Regions from separate parts of the Vreelandella venusta genome, predicted to be linked through region 4. Evidence: predicted binding sites of a transcription regulator. Region 4 holds the regulator's gene; each other region holds the start of a gene.
What was found. Region 4 encodes sigma-54, which starts transcription at its own class of promoters, with help from an activator protein. Its sites were predicted from a motif close to TGGCACNNNNNTTGCTNT; they were not measured.

Region 1: a site for sigma-54 is predicted at 1,787-1,804, ahead of glnA (glutamate--ammonia ligase). Genes of this name have one in related genera too.
Region 2: a site for sigma-54 is predicted at 1,924-1,941, ahead of IR195_RS13950 (HAD-IIB family hydrolase). Genes of this name have one in related genera too.
Region 3: a site for sigma-54 is predicted at 1,121-1,138, ahead of IR195_RS17610 (NCS1 family nucleobase:cation symporter-1). Genes of this name have one in related genera too.

Annotation. Positions count from the first base shown of each region.
Region 1 is NZ_CP065135.1:231,971-236,787, reverse strand. It holds gene glnA (glutamate--ammonia ligase) at 247-1,653, opposite strand; gene IR195_RS01135 (hypothetical protein) at 2,095-2,748, shown strand; gene IR195_RS01130 (hypothetical protein) at 3,113-3,415, shown strand; gene IR195_RS01125 (mechanosensitive ion channel family protein) at 3,515-4,321, opposite strand.
Region 2 is NZ_CP065135.1:2,936,545-2,941,361, forward strand. It holds gene IR195_RS13945 (glycosyltransferase family protein) at 1-909, opposite strand, end outside; gene IR195_RS13950 (HAD-IIB family hydrolase) at 906-1,865, opposite strand; gene IR195_RS13955 (OmpA family protein) at 2,214-3,227, opposite strand; gene IR195_RS13960 (hypothetical protein) at 3,388-4,098, shown strand; gene IR195_RS13965 (FlgO family outer membrane protein) at 4,103-4,696, shown strand; gene IR195_RS13970 (glycosyltransferase family 32 protein) at 4,738-4,817, shown strand, end outside.
Region 3 is NZ_CP065135.1:3,781,824-3,786,640, forward strand. It holds gene IR195_RS17610 (NCS1 family nucleobase:cation symporter-1) at 1-1,067, opposite strand, end outside; gene IR195_RS17615 (nitrilase-related carbon-nitrogen hydrolase) at 1,644-2,510, shown strand; gene hydA (dihydropyrimidinase) at 2,542-3,981, shown strand; gene IR195_RS17625 (NAD(P)-dependent oxidoreductase) at 4,019-4,817, shown strand, end outside.
Region 4 is NZ_CP065135.1:2,624,175-2,628,991, reverse strand. It holds gene pmbA (metalloprotease PmbA) at 1-566, shown strand, start outside; gene IR195_RS12715 (HPr family phosphocarrier protein) at 638-907, opposite strand; gene rapZ (RNase adapter RapZ) at 954-1,868, opposite strand; gene ptsN (PTS IIA-like nitrogen regulatory protein PtsN) at 1,943-2,413, opposite strand; gene hpf (ribosome hibernation-promoting factor, HPF/YfiA family) at 2,418-2,726, opposite strand; gene IR195_RS12695 (RNA polymerase factor sigma-54) at 2,825-4,240, opposite strand; gene lptB (LPS export ABC transporter ATP-binding protein) at 4,346-4,817, opposite strand, start outside.

The DNA of each region.
Region 1 (4,817 bases), 2.0 Mb from region 4:
GTCAGCCGCCTACCTATTGCACCATTATAGTGCACGCGACCCATCAACAATAAAAATAATCACCCCATCAGTGCGGCACTGCAGACAACACTTTCCCCGCCAACAGGCCTCTTCGACTCACTATTCTGTGGTATAAAAAAACCTGTGGTATAAAAAAACCTGTGGTATAAAAAAACCCCGCCGAAGCGGGGTTTTAGGCCAATCACACCCTGGGGTGGTACTAGCAGATACGTTTAGCTATCGCTCTTAACAGCTGTAGTACATATCGAACTCAATCGGGTGAGTGGTCATGCGAATGCGCTCCACTTCTTCCATCTTGAGGTCGATGTATGCATCGATCATGTCATCAGTAAACACGCCGCCTTCGGTCAAGAACGCACGGTCTGCGTCGAGCGCTTCCAATGCTTGGTCCAGGCTGTTAGCAACGGTCGGTACTGACTTACCTTCTTCTGGCGGCAGGTCGTACAAGTTTTTATCCATGGCATCGCCAGGATGGATCTTGTTCTTAATACCGTCGATACCCGCCATCAGCAGCGCCGCGAACGACAGGTAGGGGTTGGCGGTCGGGTCAGGGAAACGTGTTTCAACACGCTTACCTTTCGGGCTAGCGGTGTATGGGATACGGATAGACGCAGAACGGTTGCGAGCGCTGTAAGCCAACATCACCGGCGCTTCAAAGCCAGGCACCAAACGCTTGTACGAGTTAGTAGAGGCGTTCGTGAAGGCGTTCAGAGCACGGGCGTGCTTGATCACACCGCCAATGTAGTAAAGCGCCATTTCGGAAAGCCCAGCGTACTCATCACCCGCGAACTGATTCTGACCATCTTTCCAGAACGACTGGTGTACGTGCATACCAGACCCGTTGTCACCAACAAGCGGCTTCGGCATGAACGTCGCGGTTTTGCCGTAAGCGTGGGCCACGTTGTGGATCACGTATTTCATTTCCTGAACTTCGTCAGCTTTCTTCACCAGCGTGTTGAATTTAACGCCGATTTCGTTCTGACCCGCGTTAGCAACCTCGTGGTGGTGAACCTCAACGGTCTGGCCAATCGCTTCCAGGGTGTTACACATTGCACCACGGATGTCATGGAAACTATCAACCGGGGGAACCGGGAAGTAGCCGCCTTTAACGCGCGGACGGTGCCCTAAGTTACCGCCTTCCACCTGATTACTGGTCGCCCAAGCGCCTTCATCAGAGGTAATTTTGTACATGGAACCCTGAATATCGGATTTCCAATGAACTTCGTCGAAAATGAAGAACTCAGGCTCAGGGCCAAAGAAGGCGGTGTCGCCCAGGCCGGTGGACTGCAGGTAAGCTTCTGCGCGCTTGGCAATAGAACGCGGGTCACGGTCATAGCCCTGCATAGTGGCAGGCTCAATGATATCGCAACGCAGGATCAGGGTAGCGTCTTCGGTGAAGGGGTCGAGGAAACCAGTACCATCTTCAGGGCGAAGAATCATGTCGGATTCGTTGATGCCTTTCCAGCCCTCGATAGAGGAACCATCGAACATCTGACCATTTTCGAAAAACTCTTCGTCCACGTCCCGTGCCGGTACGGTGACGTGCTGCTCTTTACCGCGCGTGTCGGTGAAACGCAGATCTACCCATTTAACATCATGCTCTTCGATTAGCGCGAGAGTCTTGGCTGACATAGTGTCCTCCGGTAGGAACGTGGCTTAAGCTTGTGACAGTAAGCTACCGATTAAAGAGTTATTAAACAAACCGGCTATCGTTGTAGCACGCCGAGAGGCATCTGCCTACGACCCGCTAGCCGCTGGCTAACACTAAGCACAGAGCATGCCAACCCTGCACCAACATAGCATACATTAACCCTAAGGTCTTATTTTTAAAAGACTAAAAAATAAGGCATCGTGCTTCTTCATGTAGCATAACACTGCCTACAATAACGAGCTCGGCCTAAAATAGTCATTTAACTCAGAAAAACGCACCAATAAAGAACAAACAGAGACTGGAAGGCACCAATGTGGTGCACGCCAAACATCGACTATTTTCCTCATCACTTTAAACTTTAGCTTGATACCAAAAGAAACTCACGCCTACAATTGATTACAAACAGATAGATTTAATAACAAATGGTTTTCACAACACAGGAAGCCACTCGCATGGGCACGGTCTGCTTTATTGTTGATGCGTCGGTCACAGGTGCCCTTTTACCACGTCACCTGCGCACTATTCGCCAAACAGGCTTTGCAGACCACACACTTCCCATTATCGTGACCAGCGCCACTCCCGACCCACGCATGCAGGACATTGAGCAACGTTACCATGCTCACTTCCTTGTCACCCCTTCCCAGCCATTAGGCGCAAGGATCAATCATGCAGCGTATCTCAGCCAAGCGGACTGGTTGCTAATTGCAATGCAACAACAGACGCCGGTAGCCAAATTATGGTGTTTACTTTACCCCCAGCTAGACACGTACACGCTGGATGCTTTTTTGATTGGCAGCGAGCCACCCCGCTTATCCGAACGCTTACTCCAATGCTTTTTAGGCGCAAGCGTCGCTATTCCTCCCTACATAGCCATCAGGCGCACGTGGTTCGAGCGCTTGGGAGGCTTAGACCCAGAGTTAGATGAAGCAGCGCTAGCTGATTTACTTCAGCGCCTTTATGCATGCCCTACCCGTTTACAAACCTTCAGCATAGACGCATCAGGGGTTACACGCGGCTCGCTATCAAGGAGTAACAAACCCTACCGACCTCCTCCCAGCTCGCATACGGATACTTAACATCACTTATAGCTTAGGACTTCCTGCTGGATAGACGCTCAAATGTTTACCAATGAGCACTCCCATCGCTGTCATAGTGTTAACCATATTATTCACCACGAATAAGCCAATACCATTGGCAAGAATCGGTTAATGCACTAACCAAGCTATAAACAGCACAAAGAAAGGCACTACCTAGACTGCTTTTAAACACAAGCTCTTTTAAGGACAAGTTCTTCGGAACACCAGACTAATCAACCAGCGAATGCGCGTACAACGGGCCTAAACACCTTAATGCCTCAGCAGTCATTGGCTCTATCGCACCAACGCACACTACACTTAAACATCACGCTACCTAATACCGCTCAACAAAAGGACACTGACAATGCACCAGCATATCGAATGGGATGAACCTGGCAGTGCAAGCGTTGTAGAGTTTTTTAAAAATGACCCCGACCACAATCCGCCCTACCCAGGCGCCATGCTCTCCGCCCGTTATCTAGGCCGCATTGTGCGGGTAAAAGTAGAAGCCTATCGTGATGAAGATGCCGTCAGCATCGGCACCGTTGCCGCTATTCTTGACCGTCACGGGCACCACCACGATTCCCACCACGAACTTAACGTAGGCGACATCGTCCGGCTTCCCGATGACAAACGCGCGATGGAACACTGGGACGAGGACGATTAAGAGTAACCGTCATCAAAAACGACAAAAGCAAGGCGCGCCCCTTTAAAGGGGCGCGCCTTTAAAGGGGCGCGCCTTGCCAAACCGAATCAACGGAAACATTTACCCCGCTTTCTGAATTTCCACCGAATGCGGATAAGGTATCGAAACACCTTGCTTATCAAAGGCTTCTTTGACGGCTTTCGTCATATCAAATTTCACATCCCAATAGTCCCCGGCATCGACCCAAAGCCGCACACTAAGATCCACACTACTGGCTCCCAGGTTAGTGACTTTTACCCAAGGTGCAGGATCACCATGGATACGGCTGTCAGCCTCCGCCAAGCCGCTGATGATCGCCATGGCCAGATCAGCATCATCGTCATAGCCAATCCCGAACACCAGATCGACACGGCGTGTCGAGTGATGAGAGAAGTTAGTGATGATAGCCCCCCAAGCCTGCCCATTAGGCACAATAATTTGCACGTTGTCAGGCGTCACTAATTCCGTCACAAACAGGTTGAGATCTTTTACCGTACCGGACGTGCCCCCAATATCCACAAACTGACCCAGTTTGTAAGGACGAAACACAATCAGCATAAACCCCGCCGCTAAATCACTCAGCGTGCCCTGCAACGCCAGGCCAATAGCCAGCGTGGCTGCGCCCAACACAGCAACTAGCGAAGTAGCCTGAATACCAAACAGACCCAGTACCGTAATAAATACAACCAGTAGAATGCCCCACTTCACCAAGGCTGCAAGGAAATTACCCAGAGTAGGGTCGATACGCGGTATCGCATTCACCCGCTTACGCACTAAGCTGCTGACGATCCCAGCAGCCATCCAGCCCACAATCAACACCAACAATGCTTTCACGGCATTGATAATCAAAGGAACGTAAGCTCCAAATTGCTCAAGAAAGTTTTCCACGACGTAATATCCTCTAGATGGCAGTTACCGAAACACACCCCAATCATTATGTTAAAGCAGTTTTATTTTTGAACACTCTCTTCCTCACCATATTTAACAATTAAAGCACCATTGTGTTGATGACGCCGAAACTGAGAGAGCATTCACACCGACTAAACACTGAACTGCCTGGGCGGCAACACCTAACCTACTAATTAATGAAGGTAATGCACATTTCGAGTAGCGCGGCGTAAGCGTTAGCGCACCCGCGAAAGGAACTTGGCAGGTGTATATTGGCGGTAAGCGCTTTGAAGTTGCGCTGCTCAATCTCGCAAAACAGTAGGACATGGACACTGTAATGAACCTGGCCAGATTGTTCTGTGATTACGGCATAAGTGTTGTGCAGGCTGATCGTGATCAGCCTGATCTTAATGTAGGCCATGGAATCACGGTGTGCTTACGACGGGGGAGTTAGGCGATGGTGTTCATGCCACACTGCCTTGGCGGCGATAGTGAA
Region 2 (4,817 bases), 310 kb from region 4:
CAACTTACGATACAGCGCTTTCGCGATATCCAGACTCATTCGGTTCAAGCCGCTGGTAGCGTCCTCTTCACTAATAGGCTGATGCTTATGGTCATAGGCGTCGGCAATATCTACCTGGCATAGCTGACGATGGGAATAGTTACGCTGCAACTCCGACAGTACGCCAATTTCCAACCCCCAATCAGCGGGAATTCGGATGCCCTCTAGTACATCGCTGCGCATAGCAAATTCACCCGATAACGGGTAACGGAAGCTGTCTAAATAGTCCAAATAGGGTAACGGGCCACAGACAGTTTTCAAGGCACGCAGCAGCGGCGTCACCATCAACCGAGAAACACGTCCATTGAGCTTTCCTTCGGCGATACGCGGGTAATAGCCTTTACAAAAACTATAGTTGAAACGGGGATTCGCGACGGGATACATAAGGCGCGCTAGAAGGCCACGGTCGTAGGTAAGAATATCGCAATCGTGAAGAGCAACGGCGGTGGAGCGACCTGAACTCAGCACATAGCCAGCGCAATACCATACGTTTCTTCCTTTACCTGGCTCTAATGCCCCCAAACCATGACACTCTAATTCTTGGTCGATGGCGCGCAAACGCGGACCGTCATTCCATAGGATTCGAGTGTGCTGGGGCAAGCGCGAAAAGAACCCCCGTGCATATAAAAACTGCTCCCGGTCTGCCCTGTCCAAACCGATAACAATCTCATTGAGATAAGGCACTTTCACCAGCTCATCAACAATCGCCGACAGCGCAGGCCCTTCCAGTTCAGAAAAAAGCGAGGGCAAGATCAGCCCCATTGGGCGGCGTTTGGCAAACTGACAAAGCTCCTGCTCAAGTGCCGCAACAGGACGGCGCGTTAAGTTGTGAAAATCAGTAATCACACCATTTTGATGAAAATCACTCATACGCTAGCCTCCCGTGACGGGTAAACTGATGCAGCGACGTCATCCACTGGCGTCATTTTTAGACGCCTATCATCTCGCCCCCACCAGTGGGCTACCCCCTCAGCCCAGCCTGTTGGTCCAGTTGCGTTTGTTCGATATAGCGCATGGTTTTGCGGCTCAACATTAAGTGCGTGGCAACCTCGAATCACCACAGCTTGATCGACAGTTTCCAGCATCGTGATATCGTTTGGGCCATCACCCAAGCCCAATGAAAGTGGCTGACTGCCTCGTAATGCAGTAAACCGCTTAATTAGCCACTCAACAGCACCACCTTTGTCAGACAAGCGCCCAATCACGTGCCAAAAGCGCCCCCCTTGTGTGAGTTCAAGACCATCGCCTTCAAGTGCCACGCGAAACGTTTCAAGTGCAGCTGCGGTATCTTGCCAAATAAGTGGCTCACTTCCCTCTCGCTGCCGCGCAGCTTTCGCACGGGTTTCATCAAGCCCAGTTAACGCCATTACCTGCTGAAGACTTAAGTCGCCCATTCGAGTAAACCTAACATCCAGACGCTTGCGCCAAACATTGAGTCGCGCCCTAATGAAACCACTATCAACACCGGTGTGCTTAATAACGACGCCATCTCGGCCATTACCGGGGCGGTCTAAACGCGCATGGCACCAACCTGGCGGCAGACCAATGACGGCACCATTCTCGGCAATAAAGGGAGTCGCTGTTAGCCCAAGGGCTTCCCGAAGGGGGATGAGTTCAGCACGAGTTTTACTAGTGACCGGTATAACCGGAACCCCTAACGTTTTAAGGCGGGCAAGCCAGTGCTTGGCAGGTGAAAAATCATAGCTGTGGTGATCTAGTAATGAACCGTCCAAGTCAGTGACGACTAAACGCGGTTGAAGCGCTGGGTCTAAGTCGCTTGGTAACTGAGCATCACTGGGCAACGCAGTACGCCTGTGTTCGGTCATAGCACCACCTTTTTGCGATCTTAAAGTTGTTACACACGTCCACTTTTAGATAAGCAATCAAGCAGTTTGTATGCCAATACGGTTTTATCTTTAATAATCATAAGATTAGCTACTAATAAATAGCTGTCTTTTTATAAGCACCCAAGCAACGCAATTTTGACGCACCAAAATAGCGCGCAAATAAACTGAAAAAAGCTCGACACACCCTTGGCAAAAGCTCGCAAATAGCTATACTAAAACTGTACCCACTGGCAGCCTTGTACACCCCCTCACCTGATGCCAGTGGACTGCAGTGAGCCAAGCCCTTTCATACCCGTCCCCTCCGGCGGGTTTTTTTTGATCTATTCCTTAGTCCACGTGAATAACTACCTCAACGCGACGGTTGCGCGCCCGACCTTCCACAGTATCGTTATCTTCTAGCGGCTGGGTGGCCGCTAGCCCAACTGCTCGTAACCGCTCTGGAGCAACCCCTGCGGCTTCAAGTGCCTCTACGATCGCTATCGCACGCGCACTTGAAAGCGCCCAGTTGGACGAAAACTCTGGGGTATTAATGGATTGGCTGTCAGAGTGCCCCTCCACCCACACTTCCCCATCGAAGCGCTGGATGGTATCCATCAAAGACCCCACTAGCGACGAGCCGCCTTCTGTCAACTGAGCATCGGCAGAGGGAAATAACAACCGATCTTGTACACGCAGGCTGATCCCTTCGGCGACTCGGGAAACTTCAACACCTTCCAAGTTAGGTAGATACGTCGAGGCCTCCACGCGCTCAGACAACCTCTCATCAAGTGCTAGCGCACTATTCATCGCCACATCGGACACTGTTTGCACATTAACCGGTGGACGATCGGTGAGTACTACCATGTAATCCGCCAACGGTGAAACAGACTGACGTTCATCGCTAGGCAGCAACAGCTGTGGAAGTCTACGATTGATTGTCGATGGCTGGGTATCTATCGATGCTTCCTCAATCCGCGCCAATAAAGGAGGCACATCCGCAACAATAGAGCGAGTTTTTGGCAACCCTGCCACACCCAACGCAGCGCTAATCGCAAATGGGCTAAGCGTATCGCTACTAGGTGATATGCCTAGTACCGCGCGCTGTTGGCGGGCTTCAGCAAGCGTATCCGGCAGAGGTATCTCTATAGTAGGCGATGACTCATAGCCGTCCTCATCAGCAGCTTGTTGCTGAAACTGTGATGGGCTTGTCACATTAGCCGCAGCAATAATAATAACGAACAGGGCTACCAGTAGCGTCATGATGTCAATATAGCTAATCATCCAACCGCTATTACTTTCATCTTCTGGATAGGCGGTTAGCAATGAATCATGGCGCGGACCAGTGCGGTGGTCTTCAAGCATGTGGGGCTTCACTCATTCAAGTTTTTAACCTCGTGGCCGATCTAGGGTAAGCGTGGCAAACTAGTCTATCAAAAGCCGTTTCGTAGCGAGAAGGAACAATCAGGTGCGCACCCGACCTATGTCATCAAGAGCTGCTTCATTATCGACAATGTCACCATCCATGGTTCAACTATTGCGCCCTGCCTGTATTGGACTGGCGAGCCTGATGCTAAGCGGCTGCTTTTATGCCAACACATCGCAGGCCCCCATTGCGACTACCTACCCTTATAGTGAGCAGCAGCGTATGCAAGCAGCTCAGCACTGGGAAGTGCTGGCCCAACACGAAGCGACGGGCATTCTTCGCAATGAACGGGTTCGCTTTAGAGACCTCCATATTCCAGCGCAAGAGCATACGTCCGTTAGCGCCTATTACGGTGGCGAATTTGAACGTGGTTTTCGCAGGCTATTAACAAGTGAACTAGTGTCTCGTGGTGGAAGTGTGATGACACACCCCAGCACTGGCGGTGCCACCGTTCAAGTGGACGTGGAAGTTGTTGAGCATCGTGATCGCGGCTATATACGCCCACCGTTTGGCACTTACACCGCCCTTGCCGGTGGCGTAACCGTGGCTAGCATGGCATTGGGAAACTGGAGCGAGCCTGCGCTTGCATTAATTCCCGCTGCGATGGTGGCAGATACAACCAGCGGCAGTTGGACGCAAGAGGGCAAAGAGGAGGTTATCATCACCACCCAGATCGTTGATAATGACCGAATCCTCTACTCCTCTTCTAATATTTATTACATAAATGCTGGTGACCGGCGTCACTATGCGCCACATCGTGTTCCTCAAGCGCCTGCAACTCCAACTGTCTCTATCACCGATACTTGGTAATTACATGCTTTCACTCTCTTCCTCTCTGTCTCCGCTGCGCGGCCTAGCAGTTGGCGCTCGTCAGCTTATCGCTGCGTTGCTTATGCTGTCTTTGGCGGGCTGTACCGCACTTGGCAATAACAATAGCATGCAACATGCTGAGCCTCAGCCAGACCTCTCTGAGCTAGCTCACGCGGCTGCCGCGCAAATGGTTGCCAGCAACCCGAACCTTACACGCTATAGCCCGATGATCGCGGCTACTTTTGTAAGTATTGATAACTTAAGCCAATCATCTACATTTGGCCGTATTAGCTCAGAAATTATGGCGTCAGCTCTTGCAAGGCAAGGCATGCAGGTACGCGAAGTCAAAATGCGTGACAGTATGTTTATTGAAGAAACCGTTGGCGAATTAATTTTATCCCGCCAAGTCCAACGTCTTAGCGCCCAGCACAATGCACGCTCAATACTGATGGGTACTTATGCACAAGGCCAGGACTATCTCTATGTGAGTGCACGAGTCGTTCGCGCTGGCGATGCGATGGTGCTTGGCAGCGCTGACTTTAAACTGCCGCTGGATAATAACACCCGCAGCTTATTGGAAGGTCAAGGCGGCTGGTAATTGATTCACCGCTTGCCGCGACACGAATGAAAAGGATGAACATGCCCACCCGCACAAGCAAACCACTTATCGTGGCCACTAGTCGCTTGATAAAACTATGCGCAAACATTACCAAGCTGCT
Region 3 (4,817 bases), 1.2 Mb from region 4:
CGGGTTTGGTTAATCAGTTTTGGGGCAATATTCTGGAAGTCATTCGTGGGAGAAACAATATTCGAAGCGGTATTGGTGGAAATAGTGGCAATAATGATTAGCAACATGGCAAGCACTACCCAGAAAGGGCTTTCGATATAGCCAATCAAACGTACTGGGTCAGCAACCGTCTGGCCCACTAGCGACTCAGACGCCGCCGTTAATACAACGCCCAACGCTGCAAAGAAGAACATTGTCAGCGGCAACCCAATCACTTGGCCAACAATTTGATCTTTTTGGCTTTTGGCAAACCGGCTGAAATCAGGAATGTTCAGCGACAACGTCGCCCAAAATCCCACCATCGCAGTTAATCCTGCAAAGAAGTAGCCATATACTGATGCTCCTTCTGGGCGCGAGGGCGGTTGCGCTAATAACTCAGTCATCGACATGTGCGGCCATGCCCACATCATTAATCCAATCCCCACAGCAAGCAACAACGGCGCCGCTAGGGTTTCCAGCCACTTGATCGACTCAGCCCCACGAATGACCACAAAAAGATTCATTGCGCCGAAGACAAAAAAGCCAATGACTTCACCTACCCCACCCAGCGCAGCCCAAGCGGGGACCAGTTCGGATAACAGAAGATGAATAGCCAAGCCACCAAACATCGTTTGAATGCCAAACCAGCCACAGCCTACGAGAGCCCGCACCAAACAAGGCACGTTAGAGCCTAAAATACCAAATGACGATCGCAGCACAACTGGGAAAGGAATACCAAATTTAGTGCCCGGAAAAGCATTTAGAGTGAGCGGAATCAGGACGATCACGTTGGCTAGAAAAATGGCAAAAAGCGCTTCGCCCACACTCAGGCCAAAGTAGGCGGTTAACACACCACCCAAGGTGTAGGTCGGTACACAAATCGACATCCCCACCCAAAGTGCCGCAATGTTCCATTTGCTCCAAGTGCGCTCACTCGCCTGAGTGGGCGCAATATCTTTATTGAAACGAGGACTATCACCTACGTCTTTGCCTACATCGAGTTCAATTAACCCCTCTCTGTCTACCATTCGGGATGTTGAGCCAGTCATATAGTCTCCTCAGCAGTGCTGTAGCCCAGTAAGTTCATGGTTTCAGTCTTTCAAGAGCAATAAGCGTGCCTAAAACAAAATCACAAACACTAACCCATTGATCGAAAAGCTGACTTACTAGGCAGACATACACATACTTATAGCGTGATTATTGTTATTCGCCTTTCAGGTCTTAAAAGCCATTAATAAGCGTAGCCATTTAAATAAAATACGCACCAAAAAGATGCGCAAAAAATATCAAAACTCAAAAAAATAAACACAACCATATGTTTTAAAAGAAAAAACAAACATCACCAACATCGAACAAAACTTCACCAACTTAGAAAACCCATCACTAAAAACAATAAAAATATTAATAAATCAAAGAGTTAAAGCAGCGAATTAAAATTATTAAAAAACACTTGAAACAACACCTCACAAAGGACTATGTTCAAAAAGCTGTCAATCAAGACAACTTTTTGAACAACAATAAGACACCACTGCACGCCACGTAATCACACACTTGTTACTTGACCAGTAACGTACCGACATGCGTATGCATGCGGTTGGCGCGTATGACTTGAGAGGGCATGTTCTATGCAGAAAATGAAAATTGGCTTAATTCAAATGGGGCTCAAAACCAGCACCGATTTAGACCCCGCGGCGATCCGCGATGCGATGAACGAAGCACACCTACCGATGATTCAGCAGGCCGCCGAACAGGGTGTGCAAGTACTATGTTTTCAAGAAGTCTTTAACCAGCCGTACTTCTGCCCAAGCCAAGATGGCAAATGGTATGCCGCCGCTGAGCGGGTTCCAGAAGGCCCCAGCTGTCAGATGATGCAAAAACTGGCTGCCGAACACCGCATGGTCATTATCGTGCCCGTGTATGAAGAAACAGAGACCGGCGTTTACTACAACACCGCCGCCGTGTTTGACGCCGACGGTAGCTACCTCGGCAAATATCATAAAACTCATATCCCTCAAGTGGCCGGATTTTGGGAGAAATTCTTCTTCAAACCGGGCAAATCAAACTGGCCGGTCTTCGACACTGCCTACGGCAAAATTGGTGTGTATATCTGCTATGACCGCCACTTCCCTGAAGGCTGGCGTGCACTGGCGCTTAACGGCGCTGAGGTAATCTTCAACCCTTCCGCTACCGTAGCAGGGCTTTCCCAGTACCTATGGGAGCTTGAGCAGCCTGCTTCCGCTGCGGCTAACGGTTGCTTCATTGCCGCTATCAACCGCGTGGGTACAGAAGCGCCCTGGAATATCGGTGACTTCTACGGCTCCAGCTATATCGTCAACCCCCGCGGCAAAATCGAAGCCCAGGCCAGCGAAACGGAAGACGAGCTGCTAGTGCATGAAATTGATTTAGACATGGTGCGTGAGGTGCGCAATAACTGGCAGTTCTTCCGTGATCGCCGCCCCGATGCCTACACCCGCCTCACTGATGGTGAGTAGCCCTGTTGATGAATCATACGAGGACTTCATGATGAGTTTATTGATCAAAGGCGGCACCGTCGTCACCCATGCCGATACTTACCGCGCCGATGTGCTGTGCGTCGACGGAAAAATCCACGCCATCGGCACCGACTTGGACCTCCCCGATAACTGCGACATTATTGACGCTAGCAATCAGTTGGTAATGCCCGGTGGCATTGACCCCCATACCCATATGCAAATGCCGTTTATGGGCGCAGTGGCCAGCGAAGATTTTTACACCGGCACCGCCGCCGCGATGGCGGGTGGTACCACGACGATTATCGACTTTGTCATTCCAAGCCCAGGCCAATCACTCTTAGAAGCCTTTGAGACGTGGCAAGGGTGGGCGGAAAAAGCGGCTACCGATTTCGCTTTCCACGTGGCAATCACCTGGTGGGATGAGAGCGTCAAAGAGGAAATGGGTACCCTGGTGCGCGAACACGGCGTGAATAGTTTCAAGCACTTCATGGCCTACAAGGGCGCGATTATGGCCACTGATGACATATTGGTGGAAAGCTTTTCCCGATGCCTTGAACTGGGCGCGGTACCTACGGTACACGCCGAAAACGGCGAACTGGTTTACCACATGCAGCAGAAGCTACTGGCCCAGGGCATTACCGGGCCGGAAGCTCACCCACTTTCCCGCCCGCCCCAAGTAGAGGGCGAAGCCGCCAGCCGAGCGATTCGAATTGCCAGCACGCTAGGCGCGCCGGTTTACCTGGTACATGTATCCACCAAAGACGCCGTCGATGAAATTGCCTATGCCCGCCAGCAAGGTCACCCAGTATTCGGCGAGTGCCTGGCAGGACACTTACTCATTGATGACAGCGTTTACCAGCATTCCGACTGGGCAACCGCCGCGGCCCACGTAATGAGCCCCCCCTTCCGCCCCAAAGGGCATCAGGAAGCACTTTGGCATGGCCTGCAGTCCGGCAATTTGCAAACCACCGCCACTGACCACTGCTGCTTCTGCGAAGAACAGAAAGCCGCAGGCAAAGATGACTTCACTAAAATCCCTAACGGCACCGCCGGGGTAGAAGATCGCCTTGCCGTGATATGGGACGCAGGCGTTAACAGCGGCAAGCTCTCGCCCCAGGAGTTTGTCGCGGTGACATCTACCAATACCGCCAAAATTTTCAACCTCTACCCTCGTAAAGGAGCCATCCAAGTGGGCGCCGATGCCGATATTGTGGTGTGGGACCCTAATGGCACACATACGATCTCCGCAAAAACTCATCATCAAAATGTCGACTTCAACATTTTCGAGGGCAAAACGGTGCGCGGCATTGCTCGCCACACGATTAGCCAAGGGAAATGGGTATGGCGAGACGGTGAACTGCACGCCGAGCGGGGTGCTGGGCGCTACTTAAAACGCCCCGCCTACCCAGGTGTGTTTGAGCTACTGGCTAAACGTGCCGAATTAAATGCGCCGGTAGCCGTAATGCGCTGAACAGCTCCTCATGAAAAGAAAAAATCCAACAGGAGAGATGACCGTGAACCACTCACTTGACCACCTGCCTAGCGCACAAGAGGTCGGCACCTACGACCCACCGACACTGGCAAGCAACTTTACCGATCTCCATCCACCGTTAACCCACCGTCAAGCAATGATCGAAAGCCAGCGCTGCTTGTACTGTTTCGACGCCCCTTGCGTTGAGGCCTGTCCATCGGATATTGATATCCCCAGCTTTATTCGTCAGATCAGCGAAAACAACATTAATGGCGCAGCAGAAACCATACTGGAAGCCAACATTCTTGGCGGCAGCTGCGCCCGGGTGTGCCCCACTGAAATCCTCTGCGAGCGTAGCTGTGTGCGCAACCATGATGCAGAGTGCCAGCCAGTGCTAATTGGCCTGCTGCAACGCCACGCCACTGACCATATGCAGTTCGAAAGCCACCCATTCAAGCGGGCGGCTAACAGCGGCCGCCATATCGCCGTGGTAGGCGCGGGGCCCGCCGGCCTTTCCTGTGCCCACCGCTTGGCAATGCTAGGCCATCAAGTGACCATTTTTGAGGCCGAACAAAAACCCGGCGGGCTAAATGAGTACGGTATCGCCCGCTATAAGATGACTGATGATTTCGCCCGTAAAGAAGTAGAGTTTCTATTAGAAATAGGCGGCATTGAGCTTCAGTACGGCCAGCGCCTCGGTGATAATTTGTCGCTTGCGACGCTGCACCAGCAGTTCGATAGCGTTTTCCTCGGCTTGGGTCTTGGTGCCAGCCGTGCCCTAGGACTCACGGGGGATGATGCTCCCGGCTTGATGCCTGCCGTTGACTACATTAAAA
Region 4 (4,817 bases):
CGTTGGCAGGTGGGGCGCTTTATCGCGAATCCTCTTTCTTATGTGATCGTTTAGGTAGCCCGCTATTCCCGAGCTGGTTTGGCTTGGAAGAACGGCCTATGGAGATTGGAGCCACGGCTAGCTCGCCGTTTGATGCTGAAGGCGTTCAGACTCGTAATAATCGCTTTATTGATCAGGGTAGTGTCGCCAGCTATATGCTGTCTGCTTACAGTGCGCGGCGCTTGGGCATGCAATCGACAGGGAATGCCGGTGGGGCGCGCAATTTACGTCTGTTGGCGCCGCTGACGCCGCGAGATGATTTGCTGAAGCAGATGGGGCGTGGCATTTGGGTGACTGAACTAATGGGGCAGGGGGTTAACGGCGTGACTGGGGACTATTCACGAGGCGCTGCAGGCTTCTGGGTAGACAATGGCGAAATACAGCATCCCATCGAGGAGTTCACTATTGCCAGTAATTTGAATAGCATGTTTGCTGGCTTAGTTGCAGTCGGTGATGATACCGATACCCGTGGCAGTATTCACACGGGTAGTTGGCTAATTGATGCAATGACCGTCGCTGGTAACTAACAACTTGCCTAACGGCTCAGCTAACACGTTGGCTGACGCTGTTTTACTGATGTTAGTACTCTTCACTGATGTTAGTGCTCTTCGTCAAAACGCGCGTCGAACAGAGCTTCAATCGCCTCTAGTGCTTGTTCGGCGTCGTCGCCTTCCGCTTGGATTCTAAGTTCAGTGCCACAAGGAGCGGCCAGCATTAACAACGACATAATGTTGGCCGCATCTGCCATTTGCTGTTGCTTGTAAACGTGAATCTTGGCCGAAAACTGTTGGCCACACTTGACGAGTTTTGTCGCTGCGCGAGCATGAAGGCCGCGCTGATTAGTGAGCGTTAAGATTCTTTCTGGCACTCTGGTTCCTTTTTGCCGAGTGGGGTCGTGAAGAAAAAGGCGTTGCTTATTGCGCGTTTGTTGAAGGCGGGGATGTGGAAGGCTGCTGTTCACTGAGCGTGTACTGCAGGCCTAGCTCACGATGACGGAGTTGAACCTCTCCCGCTTGTTTCACCAGCATTTGCGCTAGTTGTTCCACCATAAAGACAGAGCGGTGCTGCCCACCGGTACAGCCAATAGCAATCGTCATATAGCTGCGTTGGCTATTTTGGTAAGCGGGTAGCCACTTTTCCAACCATGTCTGGATATCATTGCGCATTTCTTCAACGACGGGATATCCCTTCAGAAAGTGGATGATATTGGCGTCACGGCCAGTGTATTGGCGCAGTGTAGGATCCCAGTACGGGTTTGGTAAGCAGCGCACGTCAAAGACGAGATCAGCATCAAGTGGGACGCCACGCTTATAGCCAAATGACTCTAGTGTCAGCGTTAATCTATCTTCACGCTGTTGAGCAACCTGATCCGTTATCCGGCGACGCAGGTCATGAACCGACAGACGTGATGTGTCGATCATCAGGTCAGCAAGATCACGGATGTCTAGCAGGGTTTCTTCTTCTTTATTGATGGCCTCTTCGAGCGTCATGTCACTGTCACGCGTCAGGGGGTGGCGACGACGCGTAGCTGAATATCGCTCAAGCAGAATTCGGGCATCGGTGGTTAGATAGATAACCTGAAAGTGAATGCTTTTCTGACGCAAAGATTCGAGCATTTTTGGCAGCTGCTTTAGTGCAGCAGGCAAATTGCGCGCATCAATGCTTACCGCTAGTTGGGGACGTGCCCCTTGCTCACGAAGCTCATCCACCAGAGAGCTGAGTAGCATGGCCGGCAGGTTATCGATGGCACAATAGCCAAGATCTTCTAACGCTTGTAAGGCGATAGATTTACCGGACCCAGAACGGCCGCTAATGATCACCAGTTGCATAGAGTGTCTCTTGGCATGCCAATAAAAATGAAGGTAAATGTTGAACTTGTAGGCAGTGTCTAACGGTGGACCGTTTAGCTAACAGGTTGTTCACGAATTTTTGCTGTTATAAGGTCCAATAGCTCACGTTGGCTAGCCGCTCTACGAAGCTGCTGACGTGTGTCAACGCTGTTCATAATGGACGCCACTTGCCCTAGTAAGGCTAAGTGCGTGTCGTCCGCTTCTTCGGGTACTAAAAGTACGAAAACAAGGTCGACGGGGTCGCCATCAATAGCATCGAAGTCTACGGGCTCAGCTAGCTTTAAGAAACCAGCAATAGGTGAGCTACAGTGAGGGCTACGAGCGTGAGGAATAGCAACGCCGTTGCCTATTCCAGTGCTGCCCAAGCGCTCACGACCTATCAGGCGGCTGAAGACTTCTTGGCTATCTAGGCTTGGCGTATTTTGCGCAATAAAGGTGCTGAAAAATTCCAGCACCCTTTTTTTGCTACCCCCGGGGACGTCATACAGCACGCGCTCCGGGGGAAGAATGGTTTCCAACGTCATTGAGTTAACGCACGCCGGCGCCTTGGGCGCGAGCTTGTGCTTTTTCCTTGTGTTTAACGAGTTGACGGTCAATTTTGTCCGCTAGTGCATCAATTGCAGCGTACATATCATTGTCTAATGCTTCTGCGTGTAGATCGGCTCCGGCAGCATGCAGGGTGCAGGCAGCCTGTTGACGCTCCTTCTCAACAGATAAGGTTACTTGTACGGTGGTGATGTTGTCATAATGGCGCTCAACGCGTTCCAGCTTCTCATTTACATAGTCACGCAAGGCGTCAGTCAGATCTACGTGATGACCAGTGATATTTACTTGCATTGACGTGCTCCTTATCCATCGGACTGTTCTTCGATTGTAACCCTTTTTGCGCTATTGCAAAGCCCCTAGACGGACTTTGTCTCGTTAGCACTGTTTTATTAGCGTAAACGGCGGCGCTCGCTTGAAGAGGGAATACCCATTGATTCACGATATTTGGCCACCGTTCGCCTTGCTACTTGAATGCCACCCTCTTCCAATAGCGCCACGAGGCGGCTGTCTGAGAGGGGTTTTCCGGGCGGCTCATCTTGTACCAGTTTTTTGATTCGCGCTCGGATGGCAGTGCTGGAGTGATTGTCGCCGCCATCCTGGCCACTTACTTGGCTTGAGAAGAAGTATTTGAGCTCGAACACGCCACGCGGAGTATGAATATATTTCTGGGTGGTGACCCTGGAAATAGTAGATTCATGCATTTCCACGGCATCTGCGATATCGGCTAAGATCAGCGGTTTCATGGCTTCTTCACCGTGTTCCAGAAAGCCTATCTGGCGAGCGATGATTTCTCGACCCACCCGCAGCAGCGTATCATTTCGGCTTGAAAGGCTCTTGATGAGCCAGCGAGCTTCCTGAAGATGCTCTTTTAAAAATTGGTTATCTTGACTCTTGTCAGCCCGTTTGATGAGGCTTGCGTAGTCAGGTTGAATGCGCAAGCGCGGCAGCGCCTCTGGGTTTAGCTCCAGGTGCCATCCTTCGTGGTCATGGCGGACGACTAAATCTGGCGTTACGTAGCTGTCATCTGTGTCGCCAAAGGCACTCCCAGGGCGGGGATCAAGGCTGCGGATCAAACGAATGACGTCATCAAGCTGCTCATCATCCAGACTTAACCGTCGCTTTAGCAGGCGCGCATCATCTTTACCGAGCGCTTCAAGAAATTGACGCACTAGCCGCTTGGCAGGCATCAACAGCGGTGTATCTTCGGGGAGTGAGGCGAGCTGCAGCATTAAGCATTCTCGCAGGTCGCGAGCAAATACACCGGTGGGTTCAAACTGTTGAAGACGCAGCAGGGTTGTTTCAACTTCACGCTGGCTAAGGCCTTCATGCCCTTGGGCTTTAAGTCCTTCGCGAATGTCATTGAGCGGCTGTGTGAGGTAGCCGTTGGCATCCAGTGCATCGATGAGGCTTTCAGCAATGGCATGGTCGCGTGGTGAAAAATCTGTCATGGCGAGTTGCCAAAGTAAGTGGCCATGTAAACTTTGACCAGCGGCTTGACGCTCAAAGTCTGGCCCCTCGCCACTGGCACCATGGCTACCCAGGTCTTGATAAGTGTCTGACCAGTCACTGTCAGTAGAGAGCTCGTTAGGAATGCTTTCGGACCACTCAGCTTCCTGGGGCTCGCTAACGGCCTGCTCGCCGAACTCGTCTTCCTGCTCAAGCATGGGGTTGGCATCAAGCGCTTGCTGAATTTCTTGACGGAGGTCCAGCGTTGATAGCTGTAACAGGGCTATGGCCTGCTGCAGCTGAGGTGTCATGGTCAGCTGTGTACCGATACGCAATTGAAGAGAAGCTTTCATGACCATCTGAGAACCACTCGTTAATCAGAAAGCTCCACCCTAGTGCGAGTTATGGCTTGGTGCAAGTGCAATAAGTATGCCACCCATACTATTTTTTCTGCAGGTGGCTGTTTACAGGCGGAAATCAGCCCCCAAATAAACGTCTCTTACCCGTTGGTTGTTGAGAATTTCCTGAGGGGGGCCGCTGGCGATGATATGGCCGTCACCTACAATGTAGGCAATATCGCAAATATCTAGTGTTTCTCTGACGTTATGGTCGGTGATCAGTACGCCGATATGGCGTTTTTTGAGTGCTCGAATGATCGTTTTAATATCGCCTACTGAGATCGGATCAACGCCGGCAAACGGCTCATCAAGCAGAATAAAGGCAGGCTCTGTCGCGAGGGAGCGTGCAATTTCAACACGTCTACGCTCTCCGCCTGAAAGACTCATGCCGAAGTTGTCACGAATGTGAGTGATGTGAAAATCTTCCAGTAGCGACTCAAGGCGCTGCTCCCGAGCGCTGCGATCGAGTTCTTTGCGAGTCTCCAGAATTGCCATTATGTTATCGGCGACGGTCAGTTTGCGAAAAATAGAGGCTTCC